2 regions of the Paenibacillus sp. FSL R5-0744 genome follow, and region 1 is predicted to be linked to the other one. Evidence: a T-box and tRNA genes for the amino acid it is inferred to sense, from the RefSeq annotation. Region 1 holds a T-box; the other holds one or more tRNA genes.
What was found. A T-box is a leader RNA that pairs with one kind of tRNA and senses whether it is charged. The one in region 1 lies ahead of pheS (phenylalanine--tRNA ligase subunit alpha), so its partner is inferred to be a tRNA-Phe.
Positions count from the first base shown of each region.

Region 2: it encodes a tRNA-Phe, which carries the amino acid that the T-box ahead of pheS (phenylalanine--tRNA ligase subunit alpha) is inferred to sense. The anticodon was not compared.

Region 1 is NZ_CP150228.1:1,861,052-1,867,386, forward strand. Features, by position in the region: gene MKY19_RS08095 (hypothetical protein) at 1-2,194, opposite strand, end outside; T-box leader at 2,464-2,750, shown strand; gene pheS (phenylalanine--tRNA ligase subunit alpha) at 2,811-3,845, shown strand; gene pheT (phenylalanine--tRNA ligase subunit beta) at 4,189-6,335, shown strand, end outside.
Region 2 is NZ_CP150228.1:143,238-149,572, reverse strand. Features, by position in the region: gene hprK (HPr(Ser) kinase/phosphatase) at 1-216, opposite strand, end outside; gene ugpC (sn-glycerol-3-phosphate ABC transporter ATP-binding protein UgpC) at 427-1,548, opposite strand; gene MKY19_RS00730 (helix-turn-helix domain-containing protein) at 1,663-2,766, opposite strand; tRNA gene MKY19_RS00725 (tRNA-Lys) at 2,907-2,979, opposite strand; tRNA gene MKY19_RS00720 (tRNA-Tyr) at 2,985-3,070, opposite strand; tRNA gene MKY19_RS00715 (tRNA-Phe) at 3,080-3,152, opposite strand; tRNA gene MKY19_RS00710 (tRNA-Asp) at 3,219-3,296, opposite strand; tRNA gene MKY19_RS00705 (tRNA-Thr) at 3,310-3,385, opposite strand; tRNA gene MKY19_RS00700 (tRNA-Val) at 3,419-3,494, opposite strand; tRNA gene MKY19_RS00695 (tRNA-Met) at 3,503-3,579, opposite strand; tRNA gene MKY19_RS00690 (tRNA-Ser) at 3,610-3,701, opposite strand; rRNA gene MKY19_RS00685 (23S ribosomal RNA) at 3,784-6,335, opposite strand, start outside.

The sequences.
Region 1 (6,335 bases):
CTTTTCCACCAGTGACGGAGGCGACTGCATTTGTAACGGATAGGGTATAAGGGAACAATTCTACATCCAAAAGATTACTTTTTGACTCCACCGCAACATTATTTAGACCCAGTGACACCGTATTGATATAACCCGTTGATTTCCCGCCAGGAGCCGTAAGTTTTCCTTCGGATACCCCTTCACCGACATAAAGAACAAGCTGAGAAGGATCTACTCCAAGTGGAAGCTTAGTCCAGACGGTAACCAGATTTTTTCCGTTAGGGCTCGTGGAAGTGGTAGACTGGTTGACCTCGGCTTCGTAATATTGATTGTCAGGCGTTTTGTAATAAGCTACGAGTTGAGCCTGCTCCGATTTACGTGTTTCCTCACTGTTCATTTCCAGTTCTGTGTACATGATATTGGAGCTCGCACCCTGATAAACCGTTGTCCGGCGCTCTAACACTTCTGCTTTTTTACTTTCAAGGTCAATTTGGAAGGAACTTAGTGCTGCAACTTCCTGAACACGGCTGTCCAACTGATTTGTATTTAAAGAAAGAAAATTATTTTTGCTTTCGCCGGAGGTTTCTTGCAGCGTTATTTTTAATTGATTGAATTGGTAGGTGTAAGGAACATTGGCCACGACATAAACGTCTGCGGATTCATTTGGCCCGAGTATGGTTTGCGTGCTTTCTGTGACAACTTGGGAAGTGCTGCTAATATCACTCTCACCAGCTTTAATGACACTTGTAAATGCAGGAAGCTGCACAGAGGTCGATTTCGTGTTGCGAATATTGATTTTAGCTACAAGCTGATCTTTGTCTGCCCAAGGTAGCCGCTGGATGTTCTCAAGCTTGACAGCAAATGTGCCGTGACTGTTCTCCACCGCGTATTCTGTATCCTGCCAATTGTTAGTTTGGAGTGTGTAAGGAATCTGATAATAGGCCGCAGGAAAAATGATCTTACTCTCTACAGCGGGTTCAGTCATTTGCAGCTGTAGCGTTCCTTGAGCTATCGTTAGCGGAACTTCTGCACTGAGCTCAATTATTTTTTCTTCAAGGGGTTTGAGTGTAAGGTTAGCGAAAGCCTTCGTGTCCACCGGAAAGCTGTATCCTTCAGCGGCTTTAACGGTAAACTCATAAGCAGGCACAGTAATCGCCTTGTTGCCGCTATTTTTTACTCGGAATTGCAGCGTCCACTTCGCGGTGCCGTTGTCGGCATAGACATTGGCGCTTTTTAACTGCGTCTCGACAGTATTATTGTTGATCGTAAGCTTCTTGATGACATTGCTGGCTACGACAAGATCTGGTGTGGTAGCAGCGGGAAGGTTATAGGTGACGATGGGCAAAGCTATTTTTAATGAGGTATCTTCTCCAGCAAACTGCAGAGTCATATTGTCTGTCTTCATATAAGAGGGAATTTCCGTCATGTAGTAGATCGTCTTTTTTTCCTGTGGCTGTACTTTGTAGTTACTGCTCGCATCATCAAGCGTTAATTCAAATACAGATCCTCCTGCAGATGCGAGGTATCCCTTAAGTCCAGGATCACTTAGCACTTTGGTTCCTTGATTGGTTAAGCTCACACCTACTTTGGCGTATACCTTACCGTTATATTTGTAAATTTGCAGACTTTCCGTTTTGGTTGTTACGGGCTGATTATTCAAGGTTATCTTTTTACTTTGGCCTCTAGCGACCGCTTGTGAAAAAGCCAGAGGCAAGGTGAAGGTCCCCAGCTTTTTTTGATAATCAGTACTGCTGAAATCCCAACCGAATACTGAAATCTTCACTCCATTTAAAGATGTGGATTTACCGACGTTTGCGTAATAGGTTACGGATTGACTGCTTTTGGAGGGGATAGATTTGATGGTTGCACTGCTGGTTACTGGGCTTCCTTGGATAACGGTTCCTCCTGCAGTAGTTACTTTAGAGAAATAGTCCACAAGATTGATGCTGCTTCCGCTCCCATTGTTATAGCTGAGAGTGTATGTAAGAATATTGCCGCCATCCTGAGTCGAAAAGCCAACATCGGTCAGCTTCACACTAAAGTTACTCTTTAAAGCTATCGAGCCGAGTTTATCCAGAGTGGATACAGTGGTGGCAGTTGCTGTTTTGGTGGATGAAGTAGTCGTTGATGCCGCGTATGCTCCATACGCTGAAGCTTGACTCAGAACTGCTGCGCTAAGTATGATCACAGCTACTTTTGTTCTTCGTGCATGCATGTAATTCCCTCCCGGTATGAAAGTCCTTGTATTTTGAAGGTGATTTATGATTGAGTACAACCATGCCTTCTTAATAATGGAAATTATCAAGCTCCGCTGAACGTTAGCTGAAAAAAAGTCCCCAAAATGGCTCTGAACCTTAAAGCCAGCTTAAAGCCAGATAAAAATTGCCCTAATTATGCTTGAACTTGTCAAAACGACAGATTTTGCATATAATAAACAGACATATCTCTTGCATAAAAGAGATACCTGACAATTAGATTGAATTGTGAAATGCAGTGATGGAGAAGAGTACACAGTGCCTGACTTACAGGGAGGAGACGCCGGTGATTGAGAGCGTTTCTAGGATACAGAGCTGTCGAAGTTCACTCCGGAGCAGTTCCTTGAATTCCTTAAGATTGCCTTGTAAGGAAGCGTAGGGGAAACCGGTCACAGACCGTTATTTCTGTATAAAGTGAGATAGGTATCTGTCCAGCCAAAAGAGGGAATGAAGCTCTTAAGGGGAACAGATCAGCTTGTCTAACAAGGGTGGTACCACGGTCTTTTCGTCCCTTACCGGGAGGAAAGGCCTTTTTTTGTTGAACTAGACAATGATTGAAGGGGGCTGTACACGGCCATGAAAGAGAAGTTGGAAGCATTGAAGGTTGAGGCGCTGGCTAAGTTGCAGGAGGTTATGGATCCACAGGTTTTGAATGACCTAAGAGTGAAATATCTCGGTAAAAAAGGCGAGCTTACAGAAGTTCTACGTGGTATGGGAGGACTTAGTGCTGAGGAGCGTCCGGTTATCGGGCAAGTAGCGAATCAGGTGCGTAGTGCCATTGAGGAGATTATTGGAGCGAAGCAAGAGGCTTTTCAACAGCAAGAGACTCAGCAACGTCTGCAGGCTGAAAAAGTAGACGTAACCCTGCCAGGTCGCCGCATGCAGCAAGGGGGCGTTCACCCGCTTAGCAGAGTGGTTCAGGAAATTGAGGATATTTTCATTGGTATGGGCTACCGTGTGGCTGAAGGTCCGGAAGTGGAGACCGATTATTATAACTTTGAAGCCCTAAATCTGCCTAAAAATCACCCGGCTCGCGATATGCAGGATTCCTTTTATTTAACGGATGACCTGCTTATGCGTACTCAAACGTCTCCGGTACAGATTCGTACTATGCAGGCTATGAACGGTGAAGTTCCAGTTAAAATCATTTGCCCGGGTAAAGTATTCCGCCGCGATGATGACGATGCAACGCATTCCTTCCAGTTCCATCAAATTGAAGGTTTGGTTATCGGAAGCAACATTCGGATGAGTGATCTGAAAGGCACCTTGCAGCAATTCGTACAAGAAATGTTCGGCCCGAATACAGACATTCGTCTTCGTCCGAGCTTCTTCCCATTCACCGAGCCAAGCGTTGAAGTGGATGTAAGCTGCTTCAAATGTGGCGGCGATGGCTGCAGACTGTGCAAGCAAAGCGGATGGTTAGAAATTCTTGGCGCCGGCATGGTGCATCCAAATGTTCTGAAAATGGGTGGCTATGATCCTGCTAAGTATAGCGGCTTCGCATTTGGTATGGGTGTTGAGCGGATTGCTATGCTTAAATACGGCATCGATGACATCCGTCATTTCTATAACAATGATATGAGTTTTGTAAAGCAGTTCAAGGGCGTTTAGATTTTTGGTGGGCGAGCTGGCTGACGGGTTAGGAGTAATTAGCAATTGGATTACTGATCTTGCTTAATAAAAGACTATTAATAGAAGGAACGGAGAGAAATTTTGGAACTGTAGAAGCGCCAGCGTTCGCCTTTATCCTCGGATTTCTACCGCGAGAAGCGGTTCTAATCAGGAAATCTGAGGATAACAGCGATCGGAAGTCCAATATTTTTCGTAGTGACTGCTCTAAATAGGACGGGTATGAAGCTTTGATCGAGTAATCCTAAATTGTACTACCCCCACAGGAAGCAGATCGAACGGCAAGTAGATAAATACATCTGAAACATAAAGGAAGTGAGCGGACATGAAAGTATCAACCGGATGGTTGGCTGATTATACATCGATTGAAGGAGTAACCGCCGAAAAGCTAGCGGAGAAGATTACCGCTGCCGGCATTGAAATTGACGGAGTAGAGCGCCGCAATAAAGGGATTTCCGGCATCGTAACCGGCTATGTGAAATCAAAAGAAAAGCATCCTGATGCGGATAAACTGAACGTATGTATCGTGGATGCAGGTCAAGGTGAAGATCTGCAAATCGTCTGTGGCGCAAAGAATGTAGCTGCGGGACAAACCGTTCCTGTAGCTCTTGTTGGCGCTAAGCTGCCAGGGCTGGATATCAAAAAAGCGAAGCTGCGCGGGGTATTATCACAAGGGATGATCTGCTCGGCTAAAGAATTGGGACTCAATGATAAATTGCTTCCTAAAGAGCAGCAAGAAGGAATTCTTGTACTTCCTGAAGGTACAGAGATCGGTCAAGATATTTCAAAGTTGCTGGGTCTAGATGATGAAATTCTGGAATTCGATCTGACTCCGAACCGTTCAGACTGCCTAAGCATGATTGGTGCTGCTTATGAAGTGAGCGCGATTCTTGGACGCGACATCAAATTACCAGATCCTGCGAGTGAAATGATTGAGATCAGCGGAGCAGCTGCTCAATCTATTTCCGTTAAGATTGAGAATGAAGAACATTGCAGTCATTACGCAGTTCGTTATATCTCAGGTGTTAAATCTGCAGCATCCCCGCTGTGGATTCAGAATCGTCTGATGGCGGCAGGGATTCGTCCAATTAACAACATCGTAGACATCACTAACTATGTGATGCTCGAATACGGACAGCCGCTTCATGCTTTTGATGCAGATAAAATAGAAGGCGGAGAACTCGGCGTTCGTCTTGCTCATGAAGGTGAAGTCCTGACTACACTTGATGGCCAAGAACGGAAGCTTGAGCCACATATGCTCGTTATCGCTGATGGAGCTAAAGCAGTAGCTCTGGCTGGAGTAATGGGAGGTCAGGATACGGAAGTTACTGCTGAGACGGTAAATCTCGTTCTGGAATCCGCTAAGTTTGACGGAGGAACCGTTCGTAAAACCTCGCGTCAACTGGGACTTCGCTCGGAAGCATCGCTTCGTTTCGAGAAAGAAGTGGATCCAAATGCAGTGATCCCTGCATTGAATCGCGCTGCAGTACTTATTGCGCGTTATGCTGGCGGATCTGTGCATGAAGGAATTGTGCAAGCAGGAACAGTCGCAGGAGAAGAGAAGGTACTTACTTTGTCCTTGGAGAAGCTGAACCGTTATCTCGGAACAGATCTGTCCTTGCTAGAAGTGAAGACATTGTTTGGTCGTCTACATTTCAAATGCGGGGATACCGCACAAGGATTGATCGAAGTTCAGGTGCCAACTAGACGTGGCGATATCAGCTATGATGTTGACCTTATCGAAGAAATTGCTCGTCTGTACGGGTATGACAATATTCCAACGACCCTGATTGAAGGTGTTACAACGCCAGGCGCATTGACGCATAAGCAATCACTCCGCCGTGAACTGCGTCGCCTGTTGTCGCATGGCGGTTATCAGGAAGTGATGGGTTACTCCTTCATCCAGCCGAAACAAAGCAAAATGTTCCCTGAGTTATCAGAAGGCTCACAAGCGGTTAAATTGGCTATGCCAATGAGTGAAGAACGCAGTGTACTGCGTACTAGCCTTCTGCCACAACTATTGGATATTGCTAGCTATAATACCAATCGTCGTCAAAGCGATCTAGCGTTGTTTGAAATCGGCAATGTCTTCTTCACAGATGAGGAACAGTTGACTCGTCAGCCGCGTGAACTGCCGGTGCTGGGGTTATTGCTTAGCGGTAGCCTAACCGTGAAGCAATGGAACGTTTCTGCACAGCCTGTAGATTTCTTTGATTTGAAGGGTGCGCTGGAATCAGTATTTGCTTATTTGGGTCTTACAGACAGAATTATCTACGAGGGAGATAGTCCAGAAGGGTATCATCCTGGACGTTCCGCGTCGGTTTATTTAGTCGGAGACGAGGGTCGTGTGAAGATTGGAACTATGGGCCAGCTTCATCCGGAACTGCAAAGAGAGCTTGATCTAGTGGATACTTATGTAGCTGAGATTCTATTGCAGCCGCTGTATGATAACACGCAAAGCCGTCTGCAATA
Region 2 (6,335 bases), 1.7 Mb from region 1:
CCGCTCAGCTTCGGGCAGCATGGAGAAAAAAGCGAGTTCTGTTTTGCCTAGCAATTGAACACGTTCTTCTGGATAATATTCAAAATAACCAGCAATCTCTAGTCCAGGGCGATTCAGGTCATCGACCGTAATGGGTCTCTTTAGACCTTCCTGGCCGGAAATAACCTCTAATTGAAAATGCTGTACCAATTCAGATACTTTTACTTTCTTAGCCATGTAATTTCGTCCTTTCGTCACCTGCGGTATTTGTCCGCTTACTGCGTCCGGTTGGCAGCGATCTCTTTACATTCCGGAGGTAATTCTCCTGCTATCTTAATTGATAACGCTTATGAATGCAATCTTAGCGCCTAACCAAACAGGGGCCATCTAAACAATAAAGCCACCCTTTCGGGTGGCTTTATCAAGAGAGAAAAGATCTTTACAATCTTATCCCAACAAAATGTTAGCTTCGGATTCTTTATCAAAGAAGTGAATTTTGTTCATATCAATAGCCAATTTAGGCTTGCTGCCTTCGCGAGTAGTGGAACGTCCATCTACACGAGCGATTACAGTAGATTTACCAAGGCCGCTCAAGTAAAGGAGCATTTCGTGACCAAGGTTTTCAGTAACATCAACCAATGAAGTGAAGATTGTGTTCGGGGAAGCTTCCAAGAATACTGGCTCTTCATGGATATCTTCTGGACGAACGCCCATGATTACTTCTTTACCGATGTAACCTTTGTTGCGGATGATTTGAGCTTTTCCGCCTGGTACTTCAACATCAAGGTTCTCAGCACGGAAACGGATAGAACCGCTCACTTCGGACAAAGTACCATTGATAAAGTTCATTGTAGGGGATCCGATAAATCCAGCTACGAACAAGTTTGTAGGTTCATTGTACAACTCTTCAGGGGAAGCTGCTTGTTGAATGATACCATCATACATAACTACGATGCGATCACCCATTGTCATAGCTTCTGTTTGGTCATGCGTTACGTAGATACAAGTAGTTTCAAGGCGCTTAACCAGTTTAGTGATTTCAGCACGCATTTGACCACGAAGTTTAGCATCCAAGTTGGAAAGAGGCTCATCCATCAAGAAGACTTGTGGATCACGTACGATAGCGCGTCCCAAAGCGACACGTTGGCGTTGACCACCGGAAAGCGCTTTTGGTTTACGATCTAGCAAATGCTCGATATCAAGAATTTTAGCAGCTTCACGAACTTTCTTGTCGATTTCATCCTTCTTCACTTTACGAAGTTTCAAACCGAAAGCCATGTTTTGGTATACGCTCATATGCGGATACAGGGCGTAGGATTGGAATACCATCGCGATGTCGCGGTCTTTAGGTGCAACGTCATTAACTACACGATCGCCAATGTACATTTTACCTTCGGAGATTTCTTCCAAACCAGCGATCATACGCAAAGTTGTGGATTTACCGCAACCGGAAGGTCCAACCAATACTAGAAATTCCTTATCTTTAATATCAAGATTGATATCGATTACTGTTGCTTTATCTGAACCCGGGTATTTTTTGAAAATATGCTCTAAACGTACGCCTGCCATTGTATTTCCCCCTCGAGTTAATTATTAATTAGTTAATATAAAAATTCTGTTTCCTTGTACATTTATATTACCCCAGTCGGGACACTATGGCTATTTGTAAGGTTCACAAAAAACCTATTTCCTTTTCGTCACTTTATACAAAAGCATAGTAAGCTTAACAATAGCAGCGTCCCCAAAGCTTCGTACATCTGCTCCGGTCTCTTGTTTTATCTTATCCAGACGGTAAAGCAGCGTATTTCGATGGATATACAACTTCTTGGCGGTTTCACTTACATTACAGTCCATCTCAAAAAAGGTCTCCAAAGTCAGCAGCATTTCTTTATCTGATAGTACAGAGGAGTAGTCACCAATTTGTCCAAGCAACTGTTTGCGGCGTACATCAGGAATGCTGTTAACCAAACGTTCCAAATGCAGTTCCCAAGGTAAATGAATATACTCTCCTACTTGAAAAATACGACCAAGTACAATCGTCTCCCTGAGCAAAGCTACAGATCCAGTCAATCCCTTAACAGGGACTATAGCCGGAGCTACTGCCAAATGGAATACCCCTACCCATTCACTAGCTATCAGCTCATGTAACCCCATACTAGTCTGTGCTAGAAGATCATCTACACTCTCTTCTTCATCATCCTTATCATCCCCGCCCGTAAGTAATTCTTTACGAGCTAAAATTAACCATTCCTTCTCTTGAAGGGGAATGAGCAGAATTTCGTTCTCAAAATAGCTACGCAGTAATTTCATCAGTGAACGATAAGAGATCTGTGGACTATGGGCAATCTCACTACTTAGGAGGAATGGAATCATATCTCCGAACAGACGTCCCTTTAGAGTGATCTCATCGGGAATTTCAGTGTCATTCTTCTCTTGCTCTAGCTCCGTGTTCAACCAAGCGCCAAGCTGCCGCGCCTCCACTTCACCTTCTTCTCTAAGCCCTGTAGCTTTAAGTGCAATAGCAAAATTTCGAACTGCATAGTTGACCAGTTGTACTTCCAGAGAGGTGAGCCCCTCCATTTCTACCCAGACAGCGGTTATACGTCCGTCACTCTCATACAAAGGTGCCCAGAGATGACCCTCATGGATTACCAGCTGATCCTGTCCTTCTAATCCCATGCTAAAAAGAGAAGCTGAATGCTGCCTCCCTAACTGCTTGATTCCGGTTCTCTTTCCGGTGAGCTGCTCTAATTTTTTCCGCAATGTCTCACTATCCATAGTCACCATGCTCCACCACTTTTGCTCTTTTCGCCTATTTTAGCATATTCTCTTATATTATGTTAATCGCTACAGTAGCGCGCTACTATAATACAACCATAAAACACAAAAAAAGCCACCACCATAAGGTGATGACTTTCTGTTTGGGATGAGCCATGAAGGACTCGAACCTTCGACACCCTGATTAAAAGTCAGGTGCTCTACCAACTGAGCTAATGGCTCATAAATGGTGGGGGATGATGGATTCGAACCACCGAACACGTACGTGAGCAGATTTACAGTCTGATGCGTTTGGCCACTTCGCTAATCCCCCAGGGAAAAGTGGCTCGAGACGGATTCGAACCGCCGACACGAGGATTTTCAGTCCTCTGCTCTACCGACTGAGCTATCGAGCCATATTAAATTGACATAAAAATAAAGTGGTAGCATTAAACTTCCCACCCTAGTCTTGTGGAAAAAAATGGCGGAACCGACGAGATTCGAACTCGCGATCTCCTGCGTGACAGGCAGGCATGTTAGGCCAACTACACCACGGTTCCGCATTGATAATAATGGTGCCGGCGAGAGGACTTGAACCCCCAACCTACTGATTACAAGTCAGTTGCTCTACCAGTTGAGCTACACCGGCACGGTGTAAAAAGTAATTCTAAAAAAGTAATAATGGTGGAGGCTGAGGGGATCGAACCCCCGACCCTCTGCTTGTAAGGCAGATGCTCTCCCAGCTGAGCTAAGCCTCCAGGTATTATGGTAGCGGCGAAGGGGATCGAACCCCCGACCTCACGGGTATGAACCGTACGCTCTAGCCAGCTGAGCTACACCGCCACAATAATTAGAAATGCTATGGATTGAAAATGGCGGAGAGAGTGGGATTCGAACCCACGCACCGCTTACGCAGTCTAACCCCTTAGCAGAGGGTCCCCTTATAGCCACTTGGGTATCTCTCCAAACGATATCAGTACCACAGCAATCCAAACAGGAATTTGACTCCCTGAAAACTGAATCCGAATTGAATTTGCATTTTAAGTATAGGATAAGCCCTCGACCGATTAGTATTGGTCAGCTCCATGCATTACTGCACTTCCACCTCCAACCTATCTACCTCGTCGTCTTCAAGGGGTCTTACTAATTGGGAAATCTCATCTTGAGGGGGGCTTCACGCTTAGATGCTTTCAGCGCTTATCCCGTCCGTACGTAGCTACCCAGCCATGCTTCTGGCGAAACAACTGGTGCACCAGCGGTACGTCCATCCCGGTCCTCTCGTACTAAGGACAGCTCCTCTCAAATTTCCTGCGCCCACGACAGATAGGGACCGAACTGTCTCACGACGTTCTGAACCCAGCTCGCGTACCGCTTTAATGGGCGAACAGCCCAACCCTTGGGACCTACTTCAGCCCCAGGATGCGATGAGCCGACATCGAGGTGCCAAACCTCCCCGTCGATGTGGACTCTTGGGGGAGATAAGCCTGTTATCCCCAGGGTAGCTTTTATCCGTTGAGCGATGGCCCTTCCATGCGGTACCACCGGATCACTAAGTCCGACTTTCGTCCCTGCTCGACTTGTAGGTCTCGCAGTCAAGCTCCCTTATGCCTTTGCACTCTTCGAATGATTTCCAACCATTCTGAGGGAACCTTGGAACGCCTCCGTTACTCTTTAGGAGGCGACCGCCCCAGTCAAACTGCCCGCCTGACACGGTCCCCGTACCCGGTTAGGGTACTAGGTTAGAACCTAGATACGATCAGGGTGGTATCCCAACGGCGCCTCCACCGAAGCTTGCGCTCCGATTTCTACGGCTCCCACCTATCCTGTACAGATCGTACCCAAATTCAATATCAAGCTGCAGTAAAGCTCCATGGGGTCTTTCCGTCTTGTCGCGGGTAACCTGCATCTTCACAGGTATTAAAATTTCACCGGATCTCTCGTTGAGACAGCGCCCAAGTCGTTACGCCATTCGTGCGGGTCAGAATTTACCTGACAAGGAATTTCGCTACCTTAGGACCGTTATAGTTACGGCCGCCGTTTACTGGGGCTTCGGTTCATAGCTTCGGGTTACCCCTAACCACTCCCCTTAACCTTCCAGCACCGGGCAGGCGTCAGCCCGTATACTTCGCCTTGCGGCTTCGCACAGACCTGTGTTTTTGCTAAACAGTCGCTTGGGCCTTTTCACTGCGGCCCCCTCGTGCTATTCACACTACCGGGGCACCCCTTCTCCCGAAGTTACGGGGTCATTTTGCCGAGTTCCTTAACGAGAGTTCTTCCGCGCGCCTTAGAATTCTCTTCTCGCCTACCTGTGTCGGTTTGCGGTACGGGCACCTTCTCCTGGCTAGAGGCTTTTCTTGGCAGTGTGAGATCATGACCTTCGCTACTGTAATTTTCGCTCCCCATCACAGCCCAGCCTTAATGATGTGCGGATTTGCCTACACATCAGCCTCACTGCTTAGACGGACATATCCATCAGTCCGCGTCACTACCCTCCTGCGTCACCCCATCGCTCATAGCGGATTACGGTGGTACAGTAATTTCAAACTGTTGTCCTTCGACTACGCCTTTCGGCCTCGCCTTAGGTCCCGACTTACCCTGAGCGGACGAGCCTTCCTCAGGAAACCTTGGGCTTTCGGCGGATCAGATTCTCACTGATCTTTTCGTTACTCATACCGGCATTCTCACTTGTATGCTGTCCAGCGCTCCTTACGGTACACCTTCAACCCACATACAACGCTCCCCTACCCCAGATACATACGTATCTAGCCATAGCTTCGGTGGTGTGTTTAGCCCCGTTACATTTTCGGCGCAGAGTCACTCGACCAGTGAGCTATTACGCACTCTTTCAATGGTGGCTGCTTCTAAGCCAACATCCTGGTTGTCTGTGCAACTCCACATCCTTTCCCACTTAACACACACTTGGGGACCTTAGCTGATGGTCTGGGCTGTTTCCCTTTTGACAATGGATCTTAGCACTCACTGTCTGACTCCCGGCAATAAGTATATGGCATTCGGAGTTTGACTGAGCTTGGTAATCCTTGCGGACCCCGCACCCAATCAGTGCTCTACCTCCACTACTCTTATACCGAGGCTAGCCCTAAAGCTATTTCGGGGAGAACCAGCTATCTCCGAGTTCGATTGGAATTTCTCCGCTACCCCCACCTCATCCCCGCATTTTTCAACATGCGTGGGTTCGGGCCTCCAGTGCGTGTTACCGCACCTTCACCCTGGACAGGGGTAGATCACACGGTTTCGGGTCTACGTCCACATACTAAGTCGCCCTATTCAGACTCGCTTTCGCTGCGGCTCCGTCTTCTCGACTTAACCTTGCATGTTAAACGTAACTCGCCGGTTCATTCTACAAAAGGCACGCCATCACCCATAGATCGGGCTCTGACTTTTTGTAAGCACACGGTTTCAGGTTCTATTTCACTCCCCTTCCGGGGTGCTTTTCACCTTTCCCTCACGGTACTGTTTCACTATCGGTCGCCAGGTAGTATTTAGCCTTAGCAGATGGTCCTGCTGGATTCATACGGGGTTTCACGTGCCCCGCACTACTCGGGATCCGTCTCGGAGAGAACACAGTTTAGGTTACAGGG